One region of the Paenibacillus sp. FSL R7-0333 genome, then DNA from elsewhere that is predicted to be linked to it. Evidence: riboswitches for the same ligand, from Rfam matches in the RefSeq annotation. Region 1 holds a riboswitch; each other region holds the start of a gene.

Region 1 (9,928 bases):
GGAGAAGACGTCACCCGCATCCAGCAGCACCGTATTGCCTGTCCGTTCGCTGCTGATGGCTGAGGTCCGCTTGGTGATATTCTCCAGATGGCTATGGGTATCGTTCGTATGCAGGACGCGCAGATTGAAATCTGCCCCGCCGAAGTCAATCTGTGCGAGCAGCGGATCATGGTCACTGATCCGGATGCCGTCTGCATCAGATACAGTACCTTGCGGATAATCTCCCGGATCTGCGTAATCGGCATTAATATGCACGATATCAAGCTTGCTGGCAGAAGCCAGCCGGTTATTGACGAGGATATGATCCAGCGTCTGGGAGTTGCCCTGGAAGTTGTAGGAATACCGTTCACTCAGCGGCAGGGTATTTACAAGATTCGTAAGTGCGCTGCCCTTGAGGATATTCAGCGTGTCTGAGAACTGGAAGTCATTCAGATCGCCGAGCACGACAAGATTTGCCGCCGGGTTCTTCTGAAGCACATCCTCAGCGAAGCTGCCTACCACCTTGGCGATCTTGGCCCGCTGAACTTCAGTCGAGAAGACCGGAGGTTGTACGGAACCGAACAGATAGTTGTCACTGCTCTTGGAGTTGAAGTGATTGGCAATCACGATGATTTCTTTGCCTCCGAAGATGAACTCGGCAGCCAGCGGCTTGCGCGACTCCTTGAAGGCTTCATTGCCGGGATCAATGCGGCCCGGATTCAGGCTGAGGCCGGAACCGGCGGTATAGCTTACAGCGTCAGTAGCATTACCAGGTGTGCCCGGCTTCAGCGAGACGCGGTTCATATTGTACAGGAAGCCGGAGCGGATATTGCCGTCCGGAACGCCGCCATCCTGGTTGTTCAGCGGTGCGATATCCGTGTAACCATAGTCAGATGCACCGCCGTCAACAGCTGCAATGGCGGCAATCAGCGCTGTGTAGCTGTTGACGGCATCCGTTCCGCCTTTGCCGGTTCCATCATTATCCTGCACTTCTGTCAGGCCGATAATATCGGGTGTTTTGAGATTGACCACGATATCTTTGGCGACATTGGCGATTTTGGCCGGATCATTATGCTGGGAGAAGTTCTCAATGTTAAAAGAAGCGATATTCAGCTTATCCGCATCTCCCGGGGAGAGCGAAGTCACTTCTCTCTTCAGCTTGCTTGGGGAGACATCCGGCAGGCCGTCTGTTTCCGTAGAAATCAGGAATTTGCCGTAATCATAGGTCAGAATACCGGTGACATTGCCCAAGAATTGTTGGCCTGTAGTGAGTACCGGAGCAGTCTTCACAGAGAGTATTAGGCGCTGCGGGTTAAAGTCGGCACCCGTCAGTACCAGCCCGCCGGCAGGGGAAGTCACTTCAGTCGTGTTGCCCGTACCGTTGACGGTCACCACTGGGATTTCAAAAGTACTGCTGGAAGCATAGTAGACTGCCGGGCCCACAGTGGTCGGCTTGGCAATCTCCAGCCGCATGCCTTCCAGACTCTCATAGAAGTCTATGGCATCGGTGGCCGGCTCGAACTTGGCCGGATTCAGACCATCATCATCGATCACGGCTGTTGGGATGAGGCGTCCGCCAGTGCCCAGCAGGGTTGGGGCCGGAAGCGGATTACCGCTGCTGATAACCGTTGTCTGGGTGGCAGTGATCTGTGTAGTGGATAACTGCCCAGAGCGGCCGAATTCCTTGACTACTCCGTCTACCGTTACAGTATCGCCTGGTTTAACGGCGCTGCTTTTTCCTTTTTGATAGATTTGGATGGCCTCTGAGGTCTTGATATCCGTATCCATATCAGCGGCTGCAGACTGAATGAAGAAGCTGTCCGCATCCTTGATGTAGGTAACAATTCCCTTGATATCAGTGACCATCTTGTCCGCGTAAGGGGAACTATGTCCTGCACCTTGAATCTGGTTAATCTTCAGACCCACCAGTGCAGAGGCGACGCTGTATTCAAAAGTGGAGGTTGGACCTTTCTCAGAATCAGGTATTGAGGAGTAGGCTGTAATCTTAAGCGAGGTAATGCCGGAATGAACGATGATTGGGGCAGTATATAATTGGTCTGCCACTTCTGGGGTAGCACTCTTGTTAGCGTAAACACTGTAATACACACTTGCCGTTACCGGGGTGCTTAGCATAATGGTTGAGCCTGTGCCAATCTTAGTACCCGAAGCGGGAGATGCAGTAACGGGGGGCGCTTGGGTCGCTACAGCAGTGTCGGCTGCTATAATCGGCTCTGCTGAGGCCGTCCCTGAGCCTCCTGATAATGCCGGGAACATCCCGGTTAATAGCAATGCTACCGCCAGGAATAGACTGAGCGGCTTCCTGCATTGTGAAGAAAGTTTCATGTGAGTATACCTCCCCATAAAATATCATTCGTACTCTATTATAATAGAGATAATATGAATCTAGCGCAATTTTTCGGCAATATTTGTTAAACTTGCATAAATCCATGGTTGGAAATGCATGAAATATATAAAAACTTACTATGTTTATACGAAATTCGTTATGTTTTCTGAAAATCATGTAAACTACATGTTATTTATATGCTAAAACAGCGTTCCTCTCCTGAGTGTGGGGGAGCGCTGTTCCACTTTCCCCTCAACGCCTTCGGTGCGCTAAAAACCGATAATAATGTGCTGGCGGGAGGGTGCGGGGGTGATCGGACCGAATGTATGCGAAAAATAGTATACAATGGGGCTGTGCGGAGGCGAGCGGACTGGATGTATGCGGAAAACAGTATACAACGGAGCTGTGCGAGGTCGAGCGGGCGAATGTATGCGAAAAACAGTATACAATGGGGCTGTGCGGGGGCGAGCGGGTGAATGTATGCGAAAAACCGATTACATTGTGTAGCGGGAGGGTGCGTAGGACGGGTGAAGCTCAGGTAAGGGCAAAAATCAGGGGCAGTATTGCCCCTGAGTGTCCCCCGAATGCCCCCAGAAGTCGGCGGATGAGTAGCCGATGGTGGTTAAGGTGAGGTTACTTGAGTTCAATCCGCTCCGCCCCGCCCATATAAGGCCGTAGTGCCTGCGGGATATAGATCGATCCGTCCTCCTGCTGGTGGTTCTCCAGCAGCGGAATCAGAATGCGCGGCGTGGCGACCGCTGTGTTGTTCAAGGTATGGCAGTATTGCAGCCGCCCGTCTTCATCACGGTAGCGGATGCCCGAGCGGCGGGCCTGGAAGTCGAGCAGATTGGAAGCCGAGTGGGTCTCCCCGTAAGCTTCTCTGCCCGGCATCCAGGTCTCGATGTCATACTGCTTATGGGTCTTCATCGCCATGTCTCCGCTACAGACGGCGACTACCCGGTAAGGCAGCTCCAGCAGCTGAAGAATATGCTCGGCATTGCCGAGAATCTCCTGGAGTATCTGCTCCGATTCTGCGGGATCATTCTTGCACATGACCACCTGCTCGATCTTCGAGAACTGGTGGACCCGGTACAGCCCGCGCACATCGCGGCCCGCCGAGCCCACCTCGCGGCGGAAGCAGGCCGACATCCCGGCCAGCCGCAGCGGCTGATCCAGCTCCAAAATCTCATCGCTGTACAGCGAGACCAGCGACACCTCCGAGGTCCCGGCCAGCCAGCGCTTCTCGCCTGTCAGCTCGTAGGTCTGGTCCCGGCCGCCGGGGAAGAAGCCGGTCCGCTCCAGCGCTTCCGGCCGGACGATCACGGGCACATCCATCGCGGTGAAGCCGCGCTGCATCAGCACATCGAGGGCCAGCCGCTGCACGGCAAGATGCAGCAGCAGCCCGGCCCCCTTCAGCACATAGCTGCGGGGCCCTCCGGCTTTGACGCCGCGCGGAAGGTCGATGATGTCGTGCAGCTCTCCGAGCCGGGCATGGTCCCGCGCGCGGAAGCCGAACACCGGCGGCGCGCCATGCCGCCGCAGCTCCACATTCGCGCTGTCATCCGGCCCGATCGGCGTATCCGCCGACACGGGATTCGGCGCGAGCAGCAGCAGCTCGCCGCAGCGCTGCTCCGCATCCAGAAGCTCCGCCTCCAGCAGAGTCAGCTGGCCGTTGATCACCCGCACCTGCTCCTTGGCCAGCTCGCCACCCGAAACGTCGCCCCCGCGCAGCAGGCGCTCGACCTCCTTCGTCAGCGCGTTGCGCTCCGCGCGCCGCTGCTCCGTCTCCCGGCGGGCCAGCCGCCGCCGGTCATCCCACTCCAGAAGTTCCTCCAGGGGGAACTTCAATCTTTTCCACTCGGCTGTCTTCCGTACAATGTCCTCATTCTCCCTGATCCAGTTCATATCCAGCATCTGCATCCGCTCCTTAAGTGTGGGTAAAAAAACGCAAAAAACGCCCTCATCCATGGGACGAGGAGCGTCAGCTCGCGGTGCCACCCAGGTTGACCTCATTCGCGTATAGCAGCTAAGCAGCGCGGAATCAGGCCCTCTTTGGTCTTCGCGGTAACGGGCGAAACCCGGTAAACTTAGGGAACAGGAAGCTGCTCCGGTCGCAGACGCCTCGCGGTTGGATGCCGGTCATTGGCCTGGTCGGGATATAGGTTTGCCGTTTATTATAACCAGAGCGGCAGCGGTTTGCAAGCATAAGAGGGGTTTGACAATATTCCTTGTACTCTGCTAGGATTATTACTAATTTAAAGTATTGATGCCCGGCGAAGCAGCCCGGTTTATCCTATCATGCGGACGGAAGAGGTGCGGAAATGGCCAAAATAGTCGTAATTAACGGAACACCCTCGCTGGTCTCACGGATCAATGCCGTGATTGAGTATGCAGAGAATGCCCTGCGGGAGCGCGGGTTTGAAGTGGAGCGGATCAATGTGGCGGAGCTGCCCGCGGAGGATCTGATCCATACGAAATTCGAGAGCGAAGCCATTGTCAAGGCGAACGGTCTTGTAGCTGAGGCTGATGCGGTCATCGTAGTTAGCCCGGTGTATAAGGCCTCCTATACCGGAGTGCTGAAGACCTTCCTGGATCTGGTGCCGCAAAAAGGGCTGGCCGGCAAAATCGTGCTCCCGCTCTTCATGGGTGGAAGTCTCGCTCATCTGCTGGCGATCGACTATGCACTGAAGCCGGTACTGTCCGTGCTGGGTGCCCGCTACATTCTTGGCGGCGTCTACGCCGTAGACTCCCAGGCGGTTCGTAACGACCAGGGCGTAGTTGAGCTGGCTGAAGAGCTGCGTTTACGCCTGAACAGCGTGCTGGAAGAGCTGGCGGAGGAGACGGAGCATAAGGTGGGGCGCAAGGCAGGGCAGACAGGAGCCGCGGAATAAGGTTAAGCTGCCGGTCCGATCATCCCCGGTACAATCAAAAGGCACTAAACCACCCGGATGCGGGAGTTTAGTGCCTTTGTTTATTTAGAAGTTATACCCCTTGAAAGCTCAGCTCCGGCTCCCACAGAACAACCCTATCTCCCGCCAGACTCGCAGGAATATCAATGATCCGCTGGTTGCTGCTTCCCCGGTAAGAGAGGGTAAGGTCTTTGAGCGCTTCGACGAACCGTCCGTCGATCACGACCTGGCACAAGGCCAGCAGGTTCCATTCCGCTGAACCGGGGGAAGCCGTAAGCTCCTCGTACGTATAACCGGTATAGATCCAGATTGGGAAGTCCGGCAGCTCGGCGCGCAGCTCGTGAATGAAGTCTGCAGCCTCCTCAGCCGAGAAAAAAGGGTCCCCGCCCGCCAGCGTCAAGCCGTCCAGCAGCGGATTGCCTGCAATCTCTTCTATGATCTCCCGCCGCCGCTCCGGGGTGAAGGCCTCCCCGAAGTTAAAGTTCCAGGTCTTCGGGTTGAAGCAGCCCAGGCAGCGGTGGCGGCAGCCGCTGATGAAGAGGACGGCCCGCAGGCCTTCCCCTTCATTGATCGACTCCGGGTAATATCCGCAGATGTTCATAGATGCTTAACACGGTCCCGGACTTCGGCTTGCTTGGCCGCATTGAAGCGGGTCTGATAGTCACCGGTCAGATACCCGGTAACCCGGCGCAGACGGCGGATATGGGTGGTATCCTCATGGGCATTGCAGGTCGGGCAATTCGTACCGATGACCCCTTCATAGCCGCAGCCGGAGCAGCGGTCAATCGGATGGTTAATGCTGAAGTAGCTGATGTCCTGCTCCAGCGCGTATTTGATGATTTTGACGAAGGCTGCAGGGTTGCTCCGGGCATTGCCGTTCAGTTCGACATAGGAGATCGCTCCGGCGTTGCAATATTCATGGAACGGGGCTTCCAGGCTGATCTTCTTGGCTGCGCTCAGTTCATGGTAGACCGGAATGTGGAACGAGTTCGTATAATATTCACGGTCGGTTACCCCAGGGATAGAGCCTAGCACCTTGCGGTCGATCTTGGTAAATTTGCCGGAAAGACCCTCGGCCGGCGTGGCGAACAAGGTGATGTTGAGGTTAAGCTCCTCGCTCTTGCGGTCGCAATATTCACGCATGTGGCGGACGATGGCTACAGCCTTGGCGTGAATCTCCATATCTTCGCCGTGGTGCTTGCCGTACATGGCCTTCATGCACTCTGCCATTCCAATGAAGCCTAGCGACAGGCTGCCGTGCTTCAGCAGTTCGCCTACGCTGTCATCGGGGGCAAGCTGCTCTCCGCCTTCCCAGACGCCTTCACGCATCATGAAATCAGAGGCTTTGGCCTTCTGGGAAGCCTGGATACGGAAGCGGTGCAGCAGGCCGTCCAGCGCAATATCCATATAGTGATTCAGGTCGTCGAAGAACCCTGCTTCATCAGCAGCGAGGCGGCGGCCGGTTATCGTGCCGTGGGCAAGTCCCAGACGCACCAGGTTGAGCGTGTTGAAGGACAGGTTGCCTTTGCCGGAGCAGTGGTTGCGTCCGAAGCGGTCGCCGAGCACACGGGTCCGGCAGCCCATCGTAGCGAACTCGGTATCCGGGTCAGCCGGATCGTAATACTGCATGTTCAGCGGAGCGTCCAGATTGGCGAAGTTCGGATACAATCTGCGCGCCGAGCACTCCGCTGCCTTCAGGAACAGCTCATAGTTGGGGTCCCCCGGCTGCTGGTTGATGCCTTGCTTGCATTTGAAGATCTGAATCGGGAACACCGGCGTCTCCCCGCTGCCCAGTCCGTTCATCGTGGCCGTCAGCAGTGAGCTGATCACAAGCTGGCCCTCCGGGGAGGTGCAGGTCCCGTAGTTGATGCTGGTAAAAGGAATCTGGCCGCCGGAGCGGCTGGACATCGTATTCAGGTTATGTACCATACTCTCTGCGGCCTGCAGGGTCTCACTTTGCGTCTCCTTCAGGGCAAAACGGAAGGCGCGCGGATACTGCTCAGCCAGATCGCTGCGGCTCATCGTAATCTCCCCAAGCTCAGACACCTCTGCATTCTCCTCGAAATACTCCAGACCTTTGCGGAAGAGCTTGGAGAAGGACTTGGTCACATAAGGAGCCAGATCATAATCCAGCTTGTTGGCGGACACACCGCCGTACTGCGCATTCTGCTGCGACTGGAAAATAATCGCCACCAGCGACATCGCCGTCATAATCGAGTTGGGAGGCCGTACGCTGCCGTTGCCGGTGTTGAAGCCTTCACGGAGAAGCCGTTCGAACGGGATGAAGATGCAGTTGGTGGTTCCGATGGCGTATTGATCCAGGTCATGCACATAGACGACATTATCCAGGGTAGCCTGTACCAGCTGCGGCGGCATGGTGAAGTTGCGGGCATACCATTTGGAGTATTCACTGCCGAACTTGCTCATTTTGCCGGAGAAGCTCTCCCCGTTCAGGTTGGCGTTCTCGCGCAGCAGATCCAGATCCCGGCTGTCGATAATATCCCGTCCCAGATGAATGACCTCTTCCAAAAGATCCTCCTGTGCAGCTTGTCCTTCGTTATAACGTTTCTCCAGCAGCGTCATTATATAACTCTCTCCTCTCGGGTATTGTAAGCGTTAAAAAAGCACCTCCGGCCGGGACGGCCGGAAATGCCCGAATGCATGATGCAAAGATCCGGGAAGCGGAAATTTGCCTGTGGTCTGGGTGGAATATACGAGCAGACAAGGGGCAAATAGCTTACGCCCGTTCTTGTATATTCCGCAGAGCCGATACCTGAAAATAATCCGCGATCGTCCTCAGGTATCGGCAGCCTCTGGCCCGATTGACGGAAGGCTAACTCTGCTATTGCAGGCCGCATACGGACACCTTCCCTGTTCCTCGCAGGAGTCTAAGCGGTGCCACCGAAACAGGCAGGTCTCCTGGCTTCCGGCAACTCCTCCGGCGCCTTCCCGGGGGGCTTATTCCGCCCCTTAGTGGCAATTAGCCGGAGAATGCAGCCCTGGGCAACGCACCCTGGGAGCATCCGGTTACAGTGGCGGGACCGCAGCGGTTTTGCACCGCACTTCCCTATTAAGTCGCACCTCTATTACAAGGGGTGAAACGCCCGTTTCTACTATATTTTGTTGTTATCTATTAAAGCTACCGCAATATATTGTGTTTGTAAATGTTTTTTTGCAATCCCGCACGGGGAGCGGGTTCGGCGCTTTTACTCACAGCTGATCCACAGTTAGTCCACAGGTAATCCACAACTTTCCTATGAATCTGCCGTGAATTTTTCATAAAATCTCCGAAAATACGCCACAAAGAATCCATAAATAGAGTGCGTCTAATCCTGGTAATCATTTTGACGGATATTAATAGAATAGAGAGGGTGCAGGTGATTTGTAGCAAGCCTGGCGAAGCGTTACAATAAGAGGATAAGTTAGAGGCAGGCACATCAGATCATTAGGAGGCAGTTCACAATGGCAATTGGCGAAGTGACCGTTATTCCGGTTGGGACAGGCAGCACCAGTCTCAGCAGCTATGTGGCCGAGATGCAGCGCGTGCTGGAGACGGTGGAGGGCATTACCTACGAGCTAACTTCTATGGGTACGATTATTGAGGGGCCGGTAGCGCGGATTCTGGCTGCGGTAGAAGCGCTGCACGAGTCACAGTTCACCGCCGGGGCGCAGAGAGTCTCAACCTCGCTCAAGATCGATGACCGGCGCGACAAGATCTCGACCAGTCGCAGCAAGCTGGAATCCGTGGAGCGCAAGCTACAGGGAGAGTAGCGGGAATACAGTATCTAATCAGAAATGATAATAAGGAGCGGATTATTCATGGCAGAAGCAGCTCAGCAGATCGGAATTCAAATGTATACACTGCGTGACCAGACGGAACGCGATTTCCTCGGCACACTGGCCAAGGTGGCAGAGATGGGGTACCAGGCAGTGGAATTCGCCGGTTATTTCGGTGTATCTGCAGGGGAACTGCGCCGTAAGCTGGATGAACTTGGCCTGGCGGCCCCTTCGGCGCATGTAGGCCTGGACTTCAGCAGTCTGGATAAGATGGAACAGGCCTTAGCCAAAGAGATTGAATACGCGGTAGAGCTCGGACTGCAATATATAATCACCCCGTCGGCACCGCTTCCGCCGAATCCTTCCATAGAGGATGTAACGAGAATCATTCCATTCCTGGAGAAGGCTTCCGCGATGGTCCGGGCGGCGGGGATGCAGTACGGCTACCACAACCATGATTATGAATTCAAAGAGGTTGACGGCAAGGCGGTCATCGATATCTGGCTGGAGCAGATTCCTGCCGAGCATATGCTGGCTGAGTTTGATCTGGGATGGGTATACCGGGGCGGAGCCCGGCCCGTTGATTATGTGTCACGGTACGCCGGACGTGTTCCGCTGGTCCACATTAAGGATTTCGGAGCCAACCAGGAGGAGACCGATCTCGGGAAGGGAGAGGTCGATTTCCGAAGCGTCTTCGAGATCGCGGAGCAGAGCGGAATTCTCTATTATATTGTGGAGCAGGAGGCCTATGAGGTATCTTCTCTTGAGAGCGCTAAGCTCGCACTGGATTATTTCCGCGGGCTGGGGCTGATGCACGGCTGATGCACGGCTGAGGATACAGCAACCAGCGGAAAAAGGGGTTGCGTTTTCCGCTGGAAGAGTTATAATATTTTTTGCTTGGCAGGACAGCAAAGCCTGT
Region 2 (9,928 bases), 1.6 Mb from region 1:
AGGGGGCTGGATGAGGAGATGAGAGGGATAAATCCCTCTAATGCAGCGGGAAGCGGGCTGGATGAGGAAAAGAGAGGGATAAATCCCTCTAATGCGGCGGGAAGCGGGCTGGAGGAGGAAAAGAGAGGGATAAATCCCTCTAATGCGGCGGGAAGTGGGCTGGGTGAGGAAAAGAGAGGGATAAATCCCTCTAATGCGGCGGGAAGTGGGCTTGAAGAAGAAATGAGATGTATAAATCCCTCTAATGCGGCGGAAAGTGGGCTGGATGAGGAAAAGAGAGGGATAAATCCCTCTAATGCGGCGGGAAGTGGGCTGGAGGAGGAAAAGAGAGGGATAAATCTCTCATATGCGGTGGAAAGTGGGCTGGAGGAGGAAATGAGAGGGATAAATCCCATTAGTGCGGTTAGAAGTTGGATGGATGTTGCGAGGGGCATTAGTGCCCCTGAATTTGCTGAAAGTGAGCGTTGAGCAGAAATGAAGAGCACTAATGCCCCTGAATTTGCTGAAAGTGAGCGTTGAGCAGAAATGAAGAGCACTAATGCCCCTGAATTTGCCGAAAGTGAGCGTTGAGCAGAAATGAAGAGCACTAATGCACCTGAATCTGCCGAAAGTGAGCGTTGAGCGGAAATGAAGAGCACTAATGCACCTGAATCGGCCGAAAGTGGGCGTTAAGCAGAAATGAGGAGTATTAGCTCTAAAAGTAGCTGAAACGAAAACTAACCTAATTAGTCTAACTAATCTAACTAATCTATCTCTCCTACCTACCTACCTACCTACCTACCTACCTACCTACCTACCTACCTACCTACCTACCTACCTACCTACCTACCTACCTACCTACCTACCTACCTACCTACCTACCTACCTACCTACCTACCTACCTTCTACACACCCTAATCTGGCTTTCATATAGAACCCGGCAAATCTGCCACACCATCCGTATAAAACAGCTCAAACACCAGATCCTCGTTGTAATTGCCGAAGCCTTTACCGAACAGGGTGAGGCCGCCGATGTGCTCGGCATCCTCCTCGACAGAGAGCCGGAAGGTCCATTGTTTGTTGCGGATGCCTACCTGATCCAGGGTGACCTCCGACAGCTTTTGCCCATCCATGAAAGTGCCCGTCTGCGTAATCCGCAGCTGCTTGAGCAGGCCGTATTGATTGGTGAGTGCAGGCCACCAGGCCGGGGTGTATTTTCCCGGATTATCTCCGTAGTCACCGGGGCTGGTCCAGAAGCCGAGCGATTGTCCGTTCAGCGTGAAGGTAATATCCGACGGCCAGTTGTTGTTGACGGACGGGGCTTCGGAGGCGATCTCCATCGTGATGGCAAGCTCCTCCGGCTGCTGGCTCGACAGCAGGAAATTCGGGATTTTATACTCGACGAACCCCTTGCCGAACCAGAGAATCCCGGCGTTCACGCGCTCCTGGTCCCAGAAATAACGGGGATCGTCAAAGTGTCCGATGACCCTCTCCGTCGTAGACAGTCCACAAGTAGGCTCGATCTGGAAGTCGGAATAATGCCCCACCGGAATGTCCTTGCGGTACCCTCTGCGCGGAGTCCGGGCCTGTCCCGGAAAAACAATTTCTGCCCCGTCGGCGGCCAGTGTGCAGATCTTCTGCAGACCGCTTTTGCCGGGAGCCATATGGCTGCGGATCAGCCCGGCGGCTTCGAGCTTGCGCACATGCATGGTCATAATCGCACTGCTGAGCTTGAGGGCTGCGGCCAGTTCCTTCACGTTCATGGGCTTCTCGGACAGCAGCCGCAGCATGTGCAGGCGCACGGTACTGGACAGTGCCTCGTACACGGGCAGGGATTGTTCGGTTAGATCAAGTTTCATCGGATGCCTCCACGTTCAGGTTATATAGTTAATAATTATATTACTCAAATAAAATTTCTACAAGCCATGATTGGCTGAAGGCAGCTTTTCCAATTTATATCACAGACACGCTGAGCCGAGTCCGCTATGATGTGAGATGAATTAGCGATGAAACAAGGTGCTCTTGCCGGAAGCGGCAAGGGATAACAGGGAATCGGGTGCAACTCCCGAGCGGTCCCGCCACTGTATGGAAGAGCTGCACTTCATGAGGTCACTCGGGAAGCCCCGGGGAAGACGAAGTCTGCGGCGCCTGTATTCCAAGCCAGGAGACCTACCTTGTCGACGCACACCACGACTCTACGCGGATAGGAGCGGTGTACGGATAGGTTAATGAGAAGAGGCGTTCTGCCCTGATGGACCGGAGGAATCTTGGAATCTTAGAGATGACACCCGGCTTACAGCTGCGGGATACAAGGGGACACGGCCCATAGTGATGGGACGATGAGAAGCACCTTGTTTCGCTTGGCAGCGGCTGCGCGCTCTATCGAACTTGCCTGCGTACATACACTCCCACCCTTTAGGGTGGGTTTTTTGGGCTTTATGATCTGTAATGGGAAATCAACAAACATGGAGGGTGACAAATGAAAAAGCACAGATGGTGGAGCTTTGCGGCACTGGTTGCCGGATTTACGGTGTACTTTATGCTGAACGAACCGGGGACGGCCCGGGCGATGCACATTATGGAAGGATTCCTGCCGGTTGGCTGGGCGGTGTTCTGGTGGGCGGCGTTTATCCCGTTCTTTGTCCTTGGAATCTTCAAGCTGAGAGCCATGACCCGGGAGAATCCGGAGCTGAAGCTGCTGCTGGGTCTGGCCGGGGCGTTTACCTTCGTACTGTCTGCGCTCAAAATGCCTTCCGTGACCGGAAGCAGCTCCCACCCCACCGGTACCGGACTAGGTGCGGTAATGCTGGGGCCGCTGCCCATGAGCGTAATCGGCTCGATTGTCCTGCTGTTTCAAGCGCTGCTGCTGGCGCACGGGGGGATTACTACGCTCGGGGCCAATGCGTTCTCGATGGCGGTGGCGGGTCCTTTTGCCGGCTATGCAGTGTATAAGCTGATGATGAAAATGCCGGACCGCGAGAAGCTGGCCTTGTTCTGTGCGGCTGCGGTGGCTGATCTGAGTACGTACGTAGTGACTTCCTTCCAACTGGCGGTGGCTTTTCCGGCGGCGGATGGCGGCGTGCTGGCATCTTTTCTCAAATTCGGGGGCATCTTTGCCGTGACGCAAATCCCGCTGGCCATCAGTGAAGGGCTGTTGACGGTACTGCTCTGGAACTGGCTGAAATCGTATAGCCCGAATGAATTGTCGCTTCTGAAACGCAAGGTGAACGGAGGAAGAGCCTAATGAGCAATAAATGGAAAAATGGGTTGATGCTGCTGGTTGTTATTCTGCTGGTCATTCTGCCGCTGCTGCTGGTTAATGGGGAATTCGGCGGGGCCGATGATGCGGCTGAAGGTGTGATTACCGAAATGAATCCTGACTATAAGCCGTGGTTCAAGCCGCTGACCGAGCTGCCGGGTGAGACGGAGAGTATGCTGTTTGCATTGCAGGCCGCGATTGGTGCCGGTGTAATCGGTTATACCCTGGGGCTGCTCAAGGGCAAGCAAGGCGGGACGAAGCAGCATAGCAGCAAGTGATCCGGCGGATTGACGTTCTCTCCTACAATAATGCTCTGCGCCAGTTGTCCCCGATGTGGAAAAGCTCGTTCGCAGCCCTGATGTTCCTGCTCTCTTACACCGTACATCCGGTACTACAGGCTGCAATTACCCTATGGATGATGTCCTGGTGTATATTGCAGGCCCGAATTCCCTTGCGTGCTTATGGCATGCTGTTCGGCACAGCGCTGCTGTTCTATGCGCTTAGCGTACCGGCGCTGCTCGTGGAATTCGGGCATCCGGCTGCGGGAGAGGCAGGGATATTCCCGCTTCCGGGACTGAACCTGCCGGTATATGTCACAGCAGCGGGACTTCAGCGGGCAGGGGAGCTGCTGGCCAGAATCTCTGCCTGCATGAGCTGTTTCTTCTTCCTGATGTTTACGACTCCGTTCAGTGAGCTTTTGCAGGTGCTGCGCAGGCTGCGGATGCCGCAGATTGTCCTGGAGCTGATGCTGATTATGTACCGCTTCTTATTCCTGCTGAGTGATGCAGCGCATGGTCTGCTACTGGCCCGCAGGCTGCGCGGAGGCCGCCGGGGCTACAAGGCCAGAATGCGGGAGACTGCGGCTATGGCAGGAGCGTTGTTCGGCAACACGATGCACCGGTATTACGGATTATCGCAGGGGCTGCTGGCCCGCGGATTCACAGATGAGATTATTCTCCCGCCTTATACGGCGCGTCCTGTGCCGCGGCGCTATACAATCCAGGCTTATGCCGGTATTGCGCTACTGCTGCTGGCTGAGGCGTACTTTATCACTAACACATGAAAGGAGTCACCCATGGATCAGGAATCTAGCTTGGCTTGTGACGGAGTGGTGTTCCATTACCCGGATACGAAGGAGCCTGCCCTGCATGAACTGACGTTCTCCATCCCCGCAGGCAGCAAGACGGCGGTGCTCGGTCATAACGGTTCGGGCAAATCGACGCTGTTCCTGCATGCCGTCGGCATTCTGCGCCCGCAGCAGGGGACGGTTGTGCAAGGAGGGAAGGCGTTATCCTACTCCAAAAAAGAGCTGGCCGCTCTGCGGCGGAAAGTGGGCCTGGTCTTCCAGGACCCCGAGCAGCAGCTGATCCTCAGCACTCCGCTGGAGGATGTGTCGTTCGGGCTGCGCGGCAGCGGCATGGCTGAACCGGCTATCGCTGCGCGCTGCCGGGAGGTCATGGAGCTGCTGAATCTATCCGGTCTGGGCGATAAACCGATTCACCAGCTTAGTCTGGGCCAGAAGAAACGCACGGCACTCGCCGGTGTACTGGCTATGGAGCCGGAGCTGATTCTATTGGATGAGCCAACCTCGTATCTGGACCCGTTATCGGAAACGCAGATGCTGAAGGGGCTTGAAGCCATACATGATAAAGGGACAACCGTAGTTATGGCTACGCATGATATGGACCTGGCCTACCGCTGGGCGGACTGGATTATTGTGCTGGAGCATGGAAGATGCCGGGCGGCGGGGACGCCGGAGGAGATTTTTGCGGGACGGGAAGAGCTATTGTCCATCGGGCTGGGACTGCCGCTGCTGGCTGACTTATGGTTCAGCCTGCCTGCCAGCTTGACCGCAGGGCAGAGCGCTCCCCGCACCGCCGGAGAATTCAAGGTGAAGCTGTATAAGCTGCTTGCGCTTAACCACAGCTATTCATGAACGGGGGAAGAAGAATGAAGAAACAAGGAAAGCTGCTGATTATCGGCTTCGGCCCCGGAGCGCTGGAGCATATTACCGGCCGCGCACTGGCTGCGCTGGATGAGAGTGAGGCGGTCATCGGCTATACCACTTATGTAGATCTGATCAGACCGCTGCTGCGGCATCAGGAGATTGTCGGCACGGGAATGACCGAGGAGGTCAGCCGGGCCCAGGAGGCCGTCCGCAGAGCAGAAGAAGGGCAGACAATTGCGGTAATCTCCAGCGGCGATGCCGGTGTCTACGGAATGGCCGGGCTGGTCTACGAGGTGCTGATCGAACGCGGCTGGAACCGCTCAGAGGGGGTACAGGTGGAGGTGATCCCGGGAATCTCGGCGATCCAGTCCTGTTCCTCGCTGCTTGGAGCGCCGATTATGCATGATTCCTGCACGATCAGCCTGAGCGATCATCTTACGCCCTGGGAGAGCATTGCTGCGCGCGTGGAAGCAGCGGGGGCGGCAGATTTCGTCATTGCGTTCTATAATCCGCGCAGCGGCAGACGGACGCGCCAGATTGAAGAAGCGCGGGGCATTCTGCTCCGTTACCGTGATCCGGCTACCCCGGTAGGCATTGTCAAAAGCGCCTATCGTGACCGCCAGCAGACGGTCATAACGACGCTGCAGGAGATGCTGGAGCATGAGATCGGCATGCTCTCAACCGTAGTGGTCGGCAACTCTGCTACCGTTGTCTATGAGGATCTTATGATTACGCCGCGCGGATATGAGCGCAAGTACAGTCTCGGGGCACAGACGCAGACGCTGAAGCCGCACGAGCGGCTGCGCACAGCCGCAGAGCCGTGGTCGCTGGCTGCGGCGGAGTCCGGGCAGGCAGAGGGGGCAGCTGGAGCTGGAGCGGCACAAGCTGTGGATGCGGGGAGAGAAGCCGCTGTTGCAGGAAGGGAAGCTGCTGTATCAGGAAGAGAAGCGGAATCAGTGAGAATGGAAGAGGCTGCTGCGCAGAGCCTGGCTGCTGCTCCGCAGGTGGAGCGGCTGCGGAGCTTGTCCGGTCGCCTGAAGGCATCAACCGATTCTTCCTTCGAGCTGGGGATTGCTCCCGTAACCGGCAGCCGCAGCTTCAGCGGCGATCAGATGAAGCTGCTGGCTGAGCTTGCAGGCAGCGATGGGCAATTGATCTATACGAAGGACGGATATTTCCTGCTGCGCGGCAGCCGGAATGAAGAGGCAGAGGCAGGAGCAAGGCTGCTGGAGGCCGGACTGAATGTAAGTACACCTGGAGATTACGTGAAGGTGAAGACCTGCGGATTCTGTGAGCTGCGCAGAAGCGGAGCGTTAAGTGCTGCTGTCCGGCTCCACACCCTGCTGCATGGAATGGCTGTGCCCAGAGAGCTGCACATCAGTGTAGCCGGCTGCGGGATGGCTTGCAGCTCCGCTGTGCTGGATGATATCGGACTGGTAATGTCGCGCGGCAGCTATGAGTTGTATCTCGGCGGCAAGAAGGCCGGGCGGGGTGCCCATGCAGGGATTTTGGTGCGTGAAGGGATGGACGAAGAGCAAGCGGTAGCCGCTGTAGCTGCCGCAGTTGAGGACTACAGGGCTCATGGCCGGGAGCAGGAGCGGTATCATGCGTTCCGGGAACGGATGGACAGCGCAACAGGGAGTGCAGCCCATACATCCGATAACGATAACAGCAAAGAAGGAGTGCAGACGATGAGAACGGTATTACTGGTGGGACACGGGAGCCGGGTTCAAGCGGGAAATGAGGAGCTGCTGGAATTCACCCGCCTGCTCGCAGCCCGTAAGCCGGAGCTGAAGGTTGAGACTTGCTTCATAGAGCTGGCCTCGCCTTCCATCGCTGGCGGAATTGCCAGATGCATTGAGGGCGGTGCGGCGGAGATATACGTAGTGCCGATTATTTTGTTCGCGGCGGGGCATTCCAAGCTCGATATTCCAATGGCCATTGATGAAGCCAAGCAGAGATATCCCGGGGTGAAGTTCATCTACGGGCGTCCGCTGGGGGTGCAGGACCGTGCCGTCGATATTCTGCTGGAGCGGATTCAGGAAGCAGAACGAGTTCCACTCCTGCAGGTGAAGGTGGCTGGCGGAATGGACCTGGACCTGCGCGGGAACGGTGCATCTACGATAGAGGATAAGGATACTATCGTGCTGCTGATGGGACGCGGGGGCAGTGACCCGGATGCCAACAGCGATCTGTATAAAATAAGCCGGCTGCTCTGGGAGAGAACAGGCTACCGCAGCGTGGAAAGCTGCTTCATTGCCATCGCCAAGCCGTCGCTGCCGGACGGGCTTGAGCGCTGTCTGGCGCTGGGTGCGCGCAGAATTATTGTTCTCCCGTACCTGTTGTTCACCGGAGTGCTAATGCAGCAGTTCGCAGAGAGAGTGGCGCAATTCGCAGCTGAGCATCCCGGGCTTGAAGTGGAGATCGGCGGCACACTGGGTGCACATCCGCTGCTGGTGGATATGCTGACAGAGCGGATCGAGGAGACGCTGGAAGGGCGTGCCTTCAGCAACTGCGATAACTGCAAATACCGCGATGCAGCCTCTTTGCACCATCACCACCATCACCATCATGGTGAGGAGGAGCACGGGGAGCATGGGCATGGACATCACGGGCATGGGCATCACAGTCATGAGGGACATGGACACGGGCGCCATGAGCATGGAGATGAAGAGCACGGACACGTACATCACTGCCATGAGAAACATGGGCATCACGAATGTGCGCATCACGGGCATGAACGTCACGATCATGAGGGGCACGGAAACGGGCACCATGAACACGAAGATGTTGGGCATGGAAACGGGCATCACTGTCATGGGAAGCATGGGCATCACGAGTGTGCGCATCACAGGCATGATGAACATGGGCACACGCATCACGCGCATGAGCATCACTGCCATGGGCAGCATGATGTAACGGAGGCGGCGGCTCCGGCAGACGATCAGGCGCTTCGTCAGCCGCGATGATCTTCATGTTATGCGGCACCAGCGACGCCAGGGAGCTGGCACAGAGTCTGATGCGCCAAGGCCTGCTGCTGCAGGCCAGCGTGGTGACGCCCAGCGGGGCAGAACGCCTTATGGCCGCAGGCATCCGCACCCGCGTCGGCAGACTGGACCGCGCGGCGATGATCGCTTTGCTGCAAGCGGGCGGGTACCGTGCCGTGGTGGACGGCAGCCATCCTTTTGCGCTGGAGGCCCATGCTAATGCAATGGAAGCTGCTGCTGCGCTGGGGTTGCCTTACTTCCGCTACGAGCGGCAGAGCCTTATCTATAACAGTCATCCCCGGCTGTTGCTTGTGCATTCCTATGAAGAGGCTGCGCGCAAGGCTAAGGAGCTGAAGGGCTCTGTGATGCTGACTACCGGCGGCAAAACGCTGGAGATTTTTGCGGAGGAGCTGCTGGGAGATCCGGATATCCGGCTGACCGTAAGGCTGCTGCCTTGTCTGGAGAATCTGGAGAAGTGCCTGGCCCTTGGGATTGAGCAGCGGAATATTATTGCGCTTCAGGGCCCTTTTAGCAGAGAGATGAATGAGGCCTTATACCGGCAGTACGGCACCCGGGTGATGATTACCAAGGAGAGCGGGGCCGAGGGCTCGGTGGATGAGAAGCTGCATGCCGCGCTGGATATGGGGTTATATGTGATTTTGATTATGCGGCCGGGACTGTCCTTCGGGGATGGCGAAACGGTGTTTGATTCTTTTGACGAGATTACGGCTGCTGTGAAGCATGCGCTGCTAATGACGAGGGAAGAGGGATGAATGTGGATTTCGGGACAGAGTTCAAGCCGGTGACCGTACAGCCGCAGGAGATAGAGGGTCTAAGCTTTCAGATGATTACGGAGGAGCTGGGTGAACATTCGTTTAGTGCACTCGAGTACCCGATTGTACAGCGGATTATTCATGCTTCGGCTGATTTTGAGCTGGGGCGCAGCCTGGTGTTCCATCCCGGGGCGATTGAGGCGGGGATTCACGCCATTCTGCAGGGCAAGCCGATTATAGCGGATGTGCGGATGGTGGACGCGGGCATTGCCAAGGAGCGGATTCAGCGGTACGGCGGCGAGGTCCGGGTACATATTTCAGATCCTGATGTAGTGGACGAGGCGAAGGCGCTGGGAACCACAAGGGCGATTATCGCAACGCGCAAGGCCTGCGCCCAGGCACCGGGGGGAATCTATGTCATCGGCAACGCGCCGACTGCCCTGCTGGAGCTAATCCGTCTGGTAAAAGCAGGTGCCGCCCAGCCAGGACTTGTCATCGGCATGCCCGTTGGCTTCGTCTCTGCGGCGGAATCCAAGGATGAGCTGCGCAAGCTGGATATTCCCTACATCACCAATATCGGCCGCAAAGGGGGCAGTACAATCGTGGTCGCCGCAGTGAACGCACTAAGTCTGCTGGCCGTCCGCCGGGCGGCGGGTGAGCTGGGGTAGCTTGATCAGAGAATCAGATAGCTGAAGCGTAGGGCTGGTGAGTTGTCCATATCCCGATTAAGGTGCAAGTGGTATGCTTAATCGCACTCTGTACAACTAAATGCTCTGATGTACGAGTGAATAGCCATTTAGCTGTAAAACGTGCAATTAAACTTTTCTATAATCGGTGTTCTCCTTGATTTGGGCAGATATAGTTGTACAGATTACAGTTAGATGAGGAAATCCTCCCTTTTTGCGGGTTTTAAATGTACAGAATACAACTATCTCAAATTATTTACTTCTTTAGTTCTAATAGTATTCTGTACAACAGAATT
Region 3 (9,928 bases), 570 kb from region 1:
CCTTATGCTTACTTTTCAAGACATATCCGAACTAATTCCAAGCAAAATCGCCTGTCTAATGAGCCTGCAACGCTTCAACAACCCTATACGCCTCAACTACTCATCGGCACGGGGGCGGTAGTTGGATTTTCTACACTTAATTATTCTGGTTACGCACCTGTATAGAAATTAGTTGGATTTCAGGCATCTAATTCTGCCCACAACCCATCATACGGGAGCATCGAGCGTGAATAAGTGTTGTTTTTCCAACTAACTCCCGCTTTGCAGCAAATCCTGCCAGATTAGATGTCATTTATCCACTTATTGTCCGCCCCAGCGTACAGCACCCATCCTGCAGCGGAATGGAAATTTCAACTAAACTATACCATCCCCTACTCTTACTCAACTATGGCAATCTAACCGCTACAGCAGCAGCCATCTCACGGGTTACTACAGCAGTAGGCTCGAATGCGCCGCCGGTACCGCTCATATATCCAAGTCCCGTCACCGTACGGACAGCGGACAATGCATAGTCGCTAATCTTATCTTCATCGCTGAACTTACCAGCCCCTGCTCCTGCTCCGGCTGATGTAGCATCCAGCTTAAAAGCTCTAACCATCATCACAGCCATATCCTGGCGTGTAACCAGCCCGTCCGGTTTGAACGTTTTGGCGCTTACGCCGCTGATGATTCCTAGCTCCTTCGCCCGGTTCACTGTTCCATAATACCATGTACCAGCCTTAACATCACTGAAGGCCCCAGCGGAAGACGCCGCAGACGGCTCGTTCCCGGTTAACCGCAGCAGCAGTGCTGCAAATTCAGCACGGGTAATATTCTTTTTCGGTGCAAACAGCAGGCTGTCCTCACTCACACCATTCATCAGCTTGCGGTCATACGCCGTGTATACCGACTCCAGCGCCCAAGGCGAGATCGACTTCACATCGCCAAAAGCCGGACGGTCCGCCGCCGCAGAAGCCACTGTTACCGGAACCGTATGACGCACGATGGCCGGGGTTTTATCCTTCAGATATCCCGTAACCGTCAGGGTATATTTATTTGCTGGCAGTCCTCCGGCCACAACAGCCACGCCCGCAGCATCTGTAACTGCTGTTTTGCCGCCGATGGTTACCTGTACGCCTGCCGCCGGTGAGGTTACCGAATCGGAGGTGAAGGTCGCCTCATTCCAGACCCATTGCTTCTGGGTTACCTGCACCTTCAGATCTTGTCCAGGCTGCGGCTGTGCGGGAGTCACGGTTACGGCATCAACCACCTGCGTGTTGTCCCCACCATAATAGACCACAATGCGGTCATTCTCCTCCAGCGCGAAGTCGCCCATCCCTACACTTGGATAGATCCATGCTCCGCCGCGTGCGATCACGTACATCCAGCCATCATATCCACCAAAAGTACCCGCAATCACGCCGCCGATCCGTCACATAATTGCCTGCTTCATTGACCAGAGCCAGGCGCTTGGCTGCTGCTGTCTTATCCAGTGCCGTAAGCACATTTCCGGCGTACACGCTGCCCTCAGCCAAGGTTCCATTCGGACCTTCAACTGTAACCGAGACACTTACCTGAGGATTCTTCACTGGTATGCCGCTAAAATCAAAGAGCTTACCGCCTGTACCAAACAGCTTGTACGCTACCAAAGCCTCCAGCGCCTGCTCTGTAGAGAGCGGATTGGAGCTGCCGCCTGCAGTGTGGGCGAATCCGCCGCCCTCTGCGCTGAAGCTCAGCAGCTTGCTGACCAGATTGATATTACCCTTGGTATAATCTGCTCCTGCAGGATCAATGCCGAAGGCAGACAGACCGATGATGGCCTGAGCTACACTCTCGCTGCTGTCGCCATATCCGCCGTTCTTATCCTGTGCCTTAGCCAGCCAGGCTCCCGCCCGCTGACCGGCAGCATTCACTGCCGCTTCCTGCTTGTGTCCAGCCAGTGCGTTCAGCACCATCGCTGTCATATCCGGATCACTCCCACCCGTGGTCAGGGTGAAGCCGCCGTCCGGGTTCTGCTTCGCCAGAATCTCTGCCAGCAGCTTAGATTGTGTCCATTTTGCAGTTGCCGGGATCGTATAGCTGCCGGAATCCAGAGCCAGCAGTGCATAGACCGGATTATTCAGCGTCTGGCCCGTAATTTTATCGTTATTGTACAGCTTCTCGATCAGGTTAAAGCCTGCCACATTCGCCGGGTCGCCGCCCAGTGCCTTAACAGCCAGCGTGATCCGGGCATAGTCCGTAGCTCTGGCAAAAACACCCTTAGCCTCAGCCACCTTGCCTTCAAGCGCCTTCAGATAGCTGGCAGGAACCTTGTAGCCTGCTTGCGCAAGGCCAATCGCCTGCCAGTCCGACTGGACTCCGTTCTTCAGCATGAACTCCGCAGTGGCATAGACCGCAGCGGTTACGCTGGCTGCCTCACTTGCGGGCAGAGCGGATACCGCGGGTGCGGAAGTCCCGCCTGCCTGTGCAGCAGCAGCCTGTCCTGCCGGGGCTACGGCTGCTCCCAACAGTGCGAACAGCATAATGACAGCTAGTCCCAGCCGTGTGAACCTGGATGATAGAGAATGGTTCTTCATAACTAACCTCTTTCCTGAAATAGAATGGATGAATCCTGCTTCCTCCGCAGATAAAGCGGCAACCTAAAGACCGCCCTGTGCAGGGCGGCCGGGGAAGAATACAATACAGGGCGGCTGAAGGAGCCGATTGCTCTCCCACACTACATACAATACAGCATATACAGCCCTCGCCAATATCAGCATCTGCTTCCACATTCTTACCCCCGAAGAATAGAAACAACAACGAAAAAGGCAGGTCTCCTGGCTCATACTTCACCGCTTCCCCCGCCTTCCCATCCCGTTAGCAGACAGTGGCTCCTCAGGAGTTGCTCCGTATTTACAGTGGCGGGACCGCGCCGGACTTGCACCGGGCTTCCCTTTTAAGCAGATTCCTCTATTAGACATAGCCCTGCCAGCATCTGCTAGCGACAGCGCGCGGTCTCTGAGGCAATCTGCACCTTTTCCCAAAGCTTATTAAATTTTAATATTCTGAAACAATCATATCTACTATTCCCCTGTATGTCTATAGACAAGCTATTTCTATTCCATCCCCCCGAAGCCCCGCCCATTCCGCAGCAAAAAATCCTGAACAGCACATGCCCGCTACCCCGGCACATCGTACTATTCAGGACTATGGAGTCATTCTTCTGCTGTTAATTAAGCCGTTGGCGGTACTAACGGAGACAGCGGAAGCCAGGCGATTGTATTATGTACATTAGAATTCGTGTAAAAGCGGTCGATAACGCATTCTGCTGCATTTCATACAATCGATTGTGGCAAATAACCCTCCGCCGGGCCAAATTCCCAAAATCTAATGTACCGAATACAGCAGAACACCATATAAGGCTCGATATGCCTCATTCTAGTGTACAAAGTGCAATCGAGCAGCTTCGTTCGGACACTAGCACACTTAACTAATTACTTTATGCTCGTATCAGCCTGCCGGAGCGCAAATCATTGTACTACATAAAGTAGTATGCACCAGGCTCTGACCAGTCCACCATGCCGCGCTATATGCGCACAGCGGATCAGCTACCGCTAGTCGATCATCAGGTTCTAACTAATCAGCATTCATTTAATCCTCTAGCTTGCTGGGGGGCTGCCGTACCCCGACTAACTAAGGTACTATTCTAGCTCCAAACGTTATGCTTAAATGCAATCTGTACAACTAAATCGTCTGATTTACTGCCAAATGTACTTTTAGCTGTATTTCATGCACCTAAAATGCTTCTGTACCGGCTTTTCGCCCATTCGGGCAAAATTAGTTGTATGGAATACAGTTACGAGAGGAACGTCTTCCTTTTCACTGTTTTTAGTTGTACGGAGTACACCTATCACTGTAAGCAATGTTACTCAGTACCATCACTTGGTATCGACTCAAAACCGTCAGTTAGTTGTGTGAGTCGGCTGAATGACTAAGGAGCGTTACTCGTTAGCGTTAGTTAAAAGCGCCACTCGGTAGCGTCAGTCGGTTGAGTGAATCAGTAGCGTTAGTCGATTGCGTTGGCTGGTAGCGGCAATCAATTGCGTCAGTCGGTAGCGTTAGTCGATAGCATCAGTCGGTAGCGTCAGTCGATTGCGTTGGCCGGTAGCATCAGTCGGTAGCGTTAGTCGATTGCGTCAGTCGGTAGCGTTAGTCGATTGCGTCAGTCGGTAGCGTCAGTCGGTAGCGTCAGTCGGTAGCGTCAGTCGGTAGCGTCAGTCGGTAGCGTCAGTCGGTAGCGTCAGTCGGTAGCGTCAGTCGGTAGCGTCAGTCGGTAGCGTCAGTCGGTAGCGTCAGTCGATTGCGTTGGCCGGTAGCGGCAATCAATTGCGTCAGTCGATTGCATTATCCGATCGCGTTAGTTAAAAGCTTACGCAGCCTGCTTGTTGCCGCTGTGTTATTCCACGTCCTTGTCCGCTTCCGGGCTTGCGGAAGCGGACGGCTCCGCACTAGGCGCGGCTGTGGCTGTGGCCTCCGGGGCGCTGCCCGGATCTGCCGCCAGCTTCAGCGAGTATCTTCCGGCGGTGATCATATCACCTGCCGCCAGCTTCGCGCCTGCTGAAAGCTCCACCGTCACCTCGTAGACGCGTGACGGAGGAGTCCCCGCCGCCGCTGGAGTGGCGGTTGCTCCACTATCCGCGCCGCTGTCTACTCCAGCGCCTGTCTCAGCGCTCGCACCGCCGTCCACTCCGGCGCCTGCCTCACCCTTCGCATCGCCGTCTACTCCGGCGCCTGCCTCACCCTTCGCATCGCCGTCCACTCCGGCGCCTGCCTCACCCTTCGCATCGCCGTCCACTCCGGCGCCTGCTTCACTCTTCGCACCGCCGTCCACTCCGGCGCCTGCCTCACTCTTCGCACCGCCGTCCGCTCCGGCGCCTGCTTCACTCTTCACATCGCCGTCCACTCCGGCGCCTGCTTCAACCTGGCAACTGCTAACCGTTGCCTTAACCTCGTAGTCCGTAACGCCGCTGGCGGACTCCACGCCGATCCGCTCCGGCTTGAAGGCGGAGCATTCCGCAGCATCAGTGAAGCTGAACAACAGCTTAACGCCGTTATTCTTACCCGCTTCTCCGCTTCCCGCATCACCGCTACTATTCCCGCCAGTCCCTGCATCACCGCCGATAAGCCGGACAGAGACCGGGGCCGCTACAGCGGCCCCCCCGGTCACTGCCGGAAGCGGGCTGGGGCTGGCCACCGGCGCAGCTGTATCCCTGCCGCGTCCCCCTAGCTGGCTCAGCAGGATAACCGCCGCAATCAGAATGATCCCGAGGATGCTCCCTGAGATCAGGATTTGAAATCGGCTGCGGCTGACCCACCGCGCCAGCGGCGAAGCCAGCTGGGCGCGGGCTTCATTGTAGACAGTCTGCATGGCAGGCGTTGCTGTGTCGAGATGGGTTTTGCGGAATTCCCGGTTCTTGAACGCCTCGCGGTCGCTCTTCAGGAAATACCTCAGCACGGCCCGCTTGTAATTCGGCCACAGCTTCTTGCCTGAGCTTGCGAACAGCCAGCTGTGCTGCGACCAGTCCAGGAACCGGTACACCGTCTCCTTGTCATTGCCCGCCTTGCGGACCACCAGATCCAGCAGCGCATCATAATCCAGCGGCCCGCCTTCACGTTCACTGCTGTGATAGAAGGCCAGCGGCAGCCGGTCGAACGGCTCCAGGCTCCGCGCTTCCTTCAGCCACCGCGCGCCGAGCAGCTGTACATCGTCCAGCTCACGCGGCGTCAGTCCGGCAAAAATCTCCTCGTCCGGCGACTCCTCCCCGAACCAGCGGTAGGCCGCGCGCAGCGCATTCGCTTTGCGCTTCGCAATCGCATCAAGCGGCGGCTGCCAGTCTGCCGTATCCCGGTAACGCAGGAACGAGATCTCCAGCAGCTGCTCCATCGTCAGCTCGTCCAGCGAGAGCCGGTTCAGCAGGAAGCGGTCAGCAACTGTGCCGAGCTCCTCCATAACGGACAAGGCCTCCGGGTATACGCCGCCTCTGCGGCGCTGCTTCTCTGCCTGCTGGACCGCTTCATGAACAGCCGTTACCGCCGCTACCGGATCGGATTCCCGCTGCAGCTTCTCCAGCAGATATTCCTTGAAGGTATCCCGTACCGCTGCCTGCTGAAGCACCTCCGGAAGACTCCGGCCAAAGTGGCCCACGAGGCGGAGGATATCCGCCGTTCCGGCAGCGGCCGCCAGCCGGGATTCCAGATACGGCTCGAACAGCGCTCTGCGGAAGAGAGATTGGGACAGCACTTTTTTGAAGAACGCCTCACTAAGCTCCGCATCGCTCTCGATAATCCCGTAAGCCGCCGCCAGCACATCCTCCCGGCCCCCGGACTGGCAGTTCAGCATCCCGTTGATGAAGTAATCGACGATCTTCACCCGGTAATTATGGCCCGGCAGCGCGTAATACGCCTTGAACTGCTCCAGGATTTCAACTGACGGAATCCCCTGCTTGCGGATCAGATCATATTCGCGGTCGAACCGCTCCAGGAACATATCATTCAGCCGCACCCGCGAGTCCAGCTTCCCCTCCGGCTTCAGATAGGACAACAGGCCGCCGAGTATAGCGTTCTTGTTATCTGTATATAAGGCTTCGTTGCCTTGCTCGATTTCATAAAAGACCGCCAGCTCATTGTAGAGCGCCAGCGACAGCTTACGCTCCGCACTCTCCCCGAGCAGCAAGCTGTCGGCAAACTTAGCGAAATCACGGAGGCTTCCGCCCTTCTCCACCAGCGTTTTCCAGGCCAGATCGGCATAGATCTGCCGCGACTCGCCGAAGTCGGTATTCAGGAACCTTGCGCCGGCCAGATCGAAGATATAATCCTTCTCGATATTGCGGTCGCCCGGACGCAGAGAGCCCTTCTCCACGAAGGTCAGGTGAATGTATTTGCGGCTCTGCGGCTCCTTGGCATACGTGATCACTCCCAGCCTGCGGCGGAAGTCATACGGCAGCGCAGCGAAGAGGACCTCCGTCAGCCGGGCCGCACGCTGCGACAACTCACTGATCGGCACATCCAGCGCTACATAGATTTTCTTCTTCCCGGCTACGGACAGCATCACTGCCTGCAGCAGGGCTTTGAACAGCTCTTCTGTGAAGCCTAGACCGGACAGCACGCTGCGCGGGTCTGACGGCTCGTCCAGCGGACGGGTTGCCACTGGAATCGACTCCAGCTCAGGCAGTGTCCCGCCAGGCTCCCCTTCATAGCTCCGGGCAAACCCCGCATGCAGCCAGTCCCCGTACCCCTCGACAATCTCTTCGGAGCGGATAGGCGGCACCACGAAATTATGGGCAAAAAAAGCGCTCCGCTGCCCCGTGAAATCCGCCGCCAGATACCGGCTCTCTCCAATCACTGTCTCGTTGCTCTCCGTATGGAACAGATGCAGCGCAGCAGGATACAGCTCCTCATCCTTCTCGCCGCGTGCCGTAAGCTCAGCCGGGGCATCGTAGAGGCAGAAGGGATGCAGAATTTTTTTGACAAAATTATTGTCGAGACTCTCCGATTTCGCTACCGTATCGAAGCCCTCTGTCGACCGGTATACGCCACGGCGCTCGCGGGTATACATCTGCTGGGTGATCATGGACCCTGACAATCTGTTCACGGCCCGTCGCTCCCCTCAATATAATTCAGCTTGTGCAGCAGCCAGATGAACGGCTCATCCACCCGGATCGGGCTGACTACGCCCTCCACCTTCTGATTGACCGGATTGCTGCCCAGCGCAGACACGGCGAAATACCCGGTATTGGCAAAATACACATCCATCGTATCCTTGAACGGACGGTCCACCTTCTCAATGAAGCGCCGGATTTCACCGTCGATGTTGTGGAACTCGTCCAGGTTCAGCGTTTTGCGGTGCACATAGTTGTTGAACACATTGCTGTTCGACTTGATATAGTCGCCATCCTCATCCTTGAGGGAGTGGAGCATATCGCTTTTGGCCAGGACGACTGCGGTCGGAATCTCGGTCTTGCTCTTCTCCTGATAGGCGATGAAATCACCGAACATGGTCAGCACCACATCACGCGGCTCATCATACTGCGATACCCACTCTCCCGGGCGGTCGCCGAAGTTAATGCGGATCTTCTCCCGGACCGAACGGATCTGCAGCGGATCGACCATGAACAGAATCCCTGCGGAGTTCTTGATATGCTGGCCGTGCAGGCCCAGATAATCCTGATCGACCATGCCTTCACCGGCAACATCGAAGAACACCAGCGTCAGCGGGGGCTTGGACTCATCCTTGAACACGAACTGGAAAATAAACGGCTCCTGCATCTTCTCCTTCTGGGTAGACGCCAGCAGATCCCCCCGCTCGAACAGCGGCTCCTCATACAGGGTGCGGAATTTGCGGCTGATCTCGGCATTCAGCGGCATACAGGCTGCGTCGAAATGCCCTGCCGTCGTATGCTGGAGCGTATGGATCAGCGAGGTCATATAGACAGACTTCCCGACCTGGGAAGCCCCGATAATCGAGATAATATTGCTAGGCACCTTGCCGGCCGTTACAGGCAGCTCGTTATGGCAGGACGGACAGAGCCGTCTGCGGGTCATCACCCCATAGCGGTCGGTGAGCCCGGTCAGCACGTTGTCTGTATAATGATGGTACTCCTCCGGGATATCCGCCGGATGCAGAACCGCCTCCATATCATCCACCGTATCGAGGCCGAAGCGCTCCCGGTATTTATTCAGCAGATCATCCTCACCGAGCGCATAATTCTCATCATCCTCACGGCTGTGCATGGCCCGGAACACCACTTCCTCCGGCTCAAAGCGCGTGAAGCAGAACGGGCAGACAATATCGTAATACAGCGGCCTCGCTGCGGGCTGATTCTTCTTCATGAAACGGCTAAAAAAAGACATCTCTCATCCTCCTCAGGGTGTGTCAGCACCCGGTATGCTGCTCCCGCTCACTCGGGTACCAGCTCATAATACGCCCCGTATTTAGGCCCGTCGGTGAAAAAAATACGGATAAAGTCGTCCTTGCCGACCTCAATCGGCGGGAGCTGGTTGCGCCCGGGAGCGAAGTCCTGGACGAACGGGAACCTTGCGCCGTCCTCCTTGGAGGACGGGTGCGCATCCCGCTTTTTGACGTAGCAGAGCACTTCCTTCGGTACCGGCACCTCGGCAGTGATCGTCATCTGCACGGTTTTCAGCTTGCTGAATAACCCTTTTTTGTGCTGGACCGCGTAGTAGATCCTCGCTTTGCCCGCACTGACGAGCGCCCGGTTACCGCCATCCTGCTGGCGGACCAGCAGCGTCTCCCCATTCTCACTGAGCCGCACGTAAATGGTATAAGCCACCATCCCGATCTCGTCCAGCCGGTCCCGGTACCCGTTATTCGCTTTGTACTCTTCACGCGTATAGAGCTTCATGCCCGGAGGCGGATGCTCATGACTGTCCGGTGCCTCCGCAGAGGCCTTATGAATATATACTGCCTGTACACCGTCCGGCCAGCGCCAGCGCAGCGTACAGAACCGGTCCTCCACTCTGGATACAACTTCGGCAATAACCGGTGCTCCAGCGTCTGCCTCGGCGTACTTCATGGCAACCTGCCCCTTTCCCTGCATCTGGCTTTAGAACCCTTTACTGCCGCGGTTACGGCGGGGTGAATGAATACTGTCCGCAGGTGCATTACCAGCTCCGGCAGCTCTTCCCCGGCGCGACAGGCGCCCTTCCCCTACAGGCACGATATATGTGAACAAGGTGAGAATAGCCGCCAGAACGAGCAGCGCCAGCAGCCGGGTCATAGGGTCCCAGAGCGTGTCGCCGTTCAGGCCGGATTCCAGAATCAGCCCCGCCACAAGTCCCGATACCGCGCCTCCGATACTGAAGCTCCGGGCCAGATGGCGGTTATCGAACACAATGCCAAGGCCCAGACCCAGCGCCGTGCCGAGCAGCATCAAGGCCAGCACACGCACCA

The links. A riboswitch is a leader RNA that binds a small molecule or an ion and turns the genes downstream of it on or off. The one in region 1 is predicted to bind cobalamin.
Region 2: another riboswitch for cobalamin. It lies ahead of MKY86_RS07420 (energy-coupling factor ABC transporter permease); the one in region 1 lies ahead of MKY86_RS00780 (anaerobic ribonucleoside triphosphate reductase).
Region 3: another riboswitch for cobalamin. It lies ahead of MKY86_RS03165 (prenyltransferase/squalene oxidase repeat-containing protein); the one in region 1 lies ahead of MKY86_RS00780 (anaerobic ribonucleoside triphosphate reductase).

What each region holds. Positions count from the first base shown of each region.
Region 1 covers NZ_JBBOBZ010000001.1:182,320-192,247, forward strand. Annotated here, with positions in the region: gene MKY86_RS00760 (S-layer homology domain-containing protein) at 1-2,322, opposite strand, end outside; gene serS (serine--tRNA ligase) at 2,957-4,237, opposite strand; gene ssuE (NADPH-dependent FMN reductase) at 4,645-5,214, shown strand; gene nrdG (anaerobic ribonucleoside-triphosphate reductase activating protein) at 5,306-5,833, opposite strand; gene MKY86_RS00780 (anaerobic ribonucleoside triphosphate reductase) at 5,830-7,815, opposite strand; cobalamin riboswitch at 8,125-8,355, opposite strand; gene MKY86_RS00785 (MTH1187 family thiamine-binding protein) at 8,695-9,003, shown strand; gene MKY86_RS00790 (sugar phosphate isomerase/epimerase family protein) at 9,052-9,831, shown strand.
Region 2 covers NZ_JBBOBZ010000001.1:1,808,191-1,818,118, forward strand. Annotated here, with positions in the region: gene MKY86_RS07410 (hypothetical protein) at 1-468, shown strand, start outside; gene MKY86_RS07415 (ArsR/SmtB family transcription factor) at 906-1,838, opposite strand; cobalamin riboswitch at 1,977-2,170, shown strand; gene MKY86_RS07420 (energy-coupling factor ABC transporter permease) at 2,459-3,223, shown strand; gene MKY86_RS07425 (energy-coupling factor ABC transporter substrate-binding protein) at 3,223-3,516, shown strand; gene cbiQ (cobalt ECF transporter T component CbiQ) at 3,513-4,301, shown strand; gene MKY86_RS07435 (energy-coupling factor ABC transporter ATP-binding protein) at 4,314-5,174, shown strand; partial or broken gene cobJ (precorrin-3B C(17)-methyltransferase) at 5,189-6,826, shown strand; partial or broken gene MKY86_RS34140 (sirohydrochlorin chelatase) at 6,914-8,155, shown strand; gene cobK (precorrin-6A reductase) at 8,152-8,946, shown strand; gene MKY86_RS07450 (precorrin-8X methylmutase) at 8,949-9,614, shown strand.
Region 3 covers NZ_JBBOBZ010000001.1:748,880-758,807, reverse strand. Annotated here, with positions in the region: gene MKY86_RS03170 (S-layer homology domain-containing protein) at 386-1,363, opposite strand; gene MKY86_RS03165 (prenyltransferase/squalene oxidase repeat-containing protein) at 1,371-2,555, opposite strand; cobalamin riboswitch at 2,769-2,961, opposite strand; gene MKY86_RS03160 (GAP1-N2 domain-containing protein) at 4,415-7,609, opposite strand; gene MKY86_RS03155 (hypothetical protein) at 7,606-8,868, opposite strand; gene MKY86_RS03150 (beta-mannanase) at 8,916-9,551, opposite strand; gene MKY86_RS03145 (vWA domain-containing protein) at 9,582-9,928, opposite strand, start outside.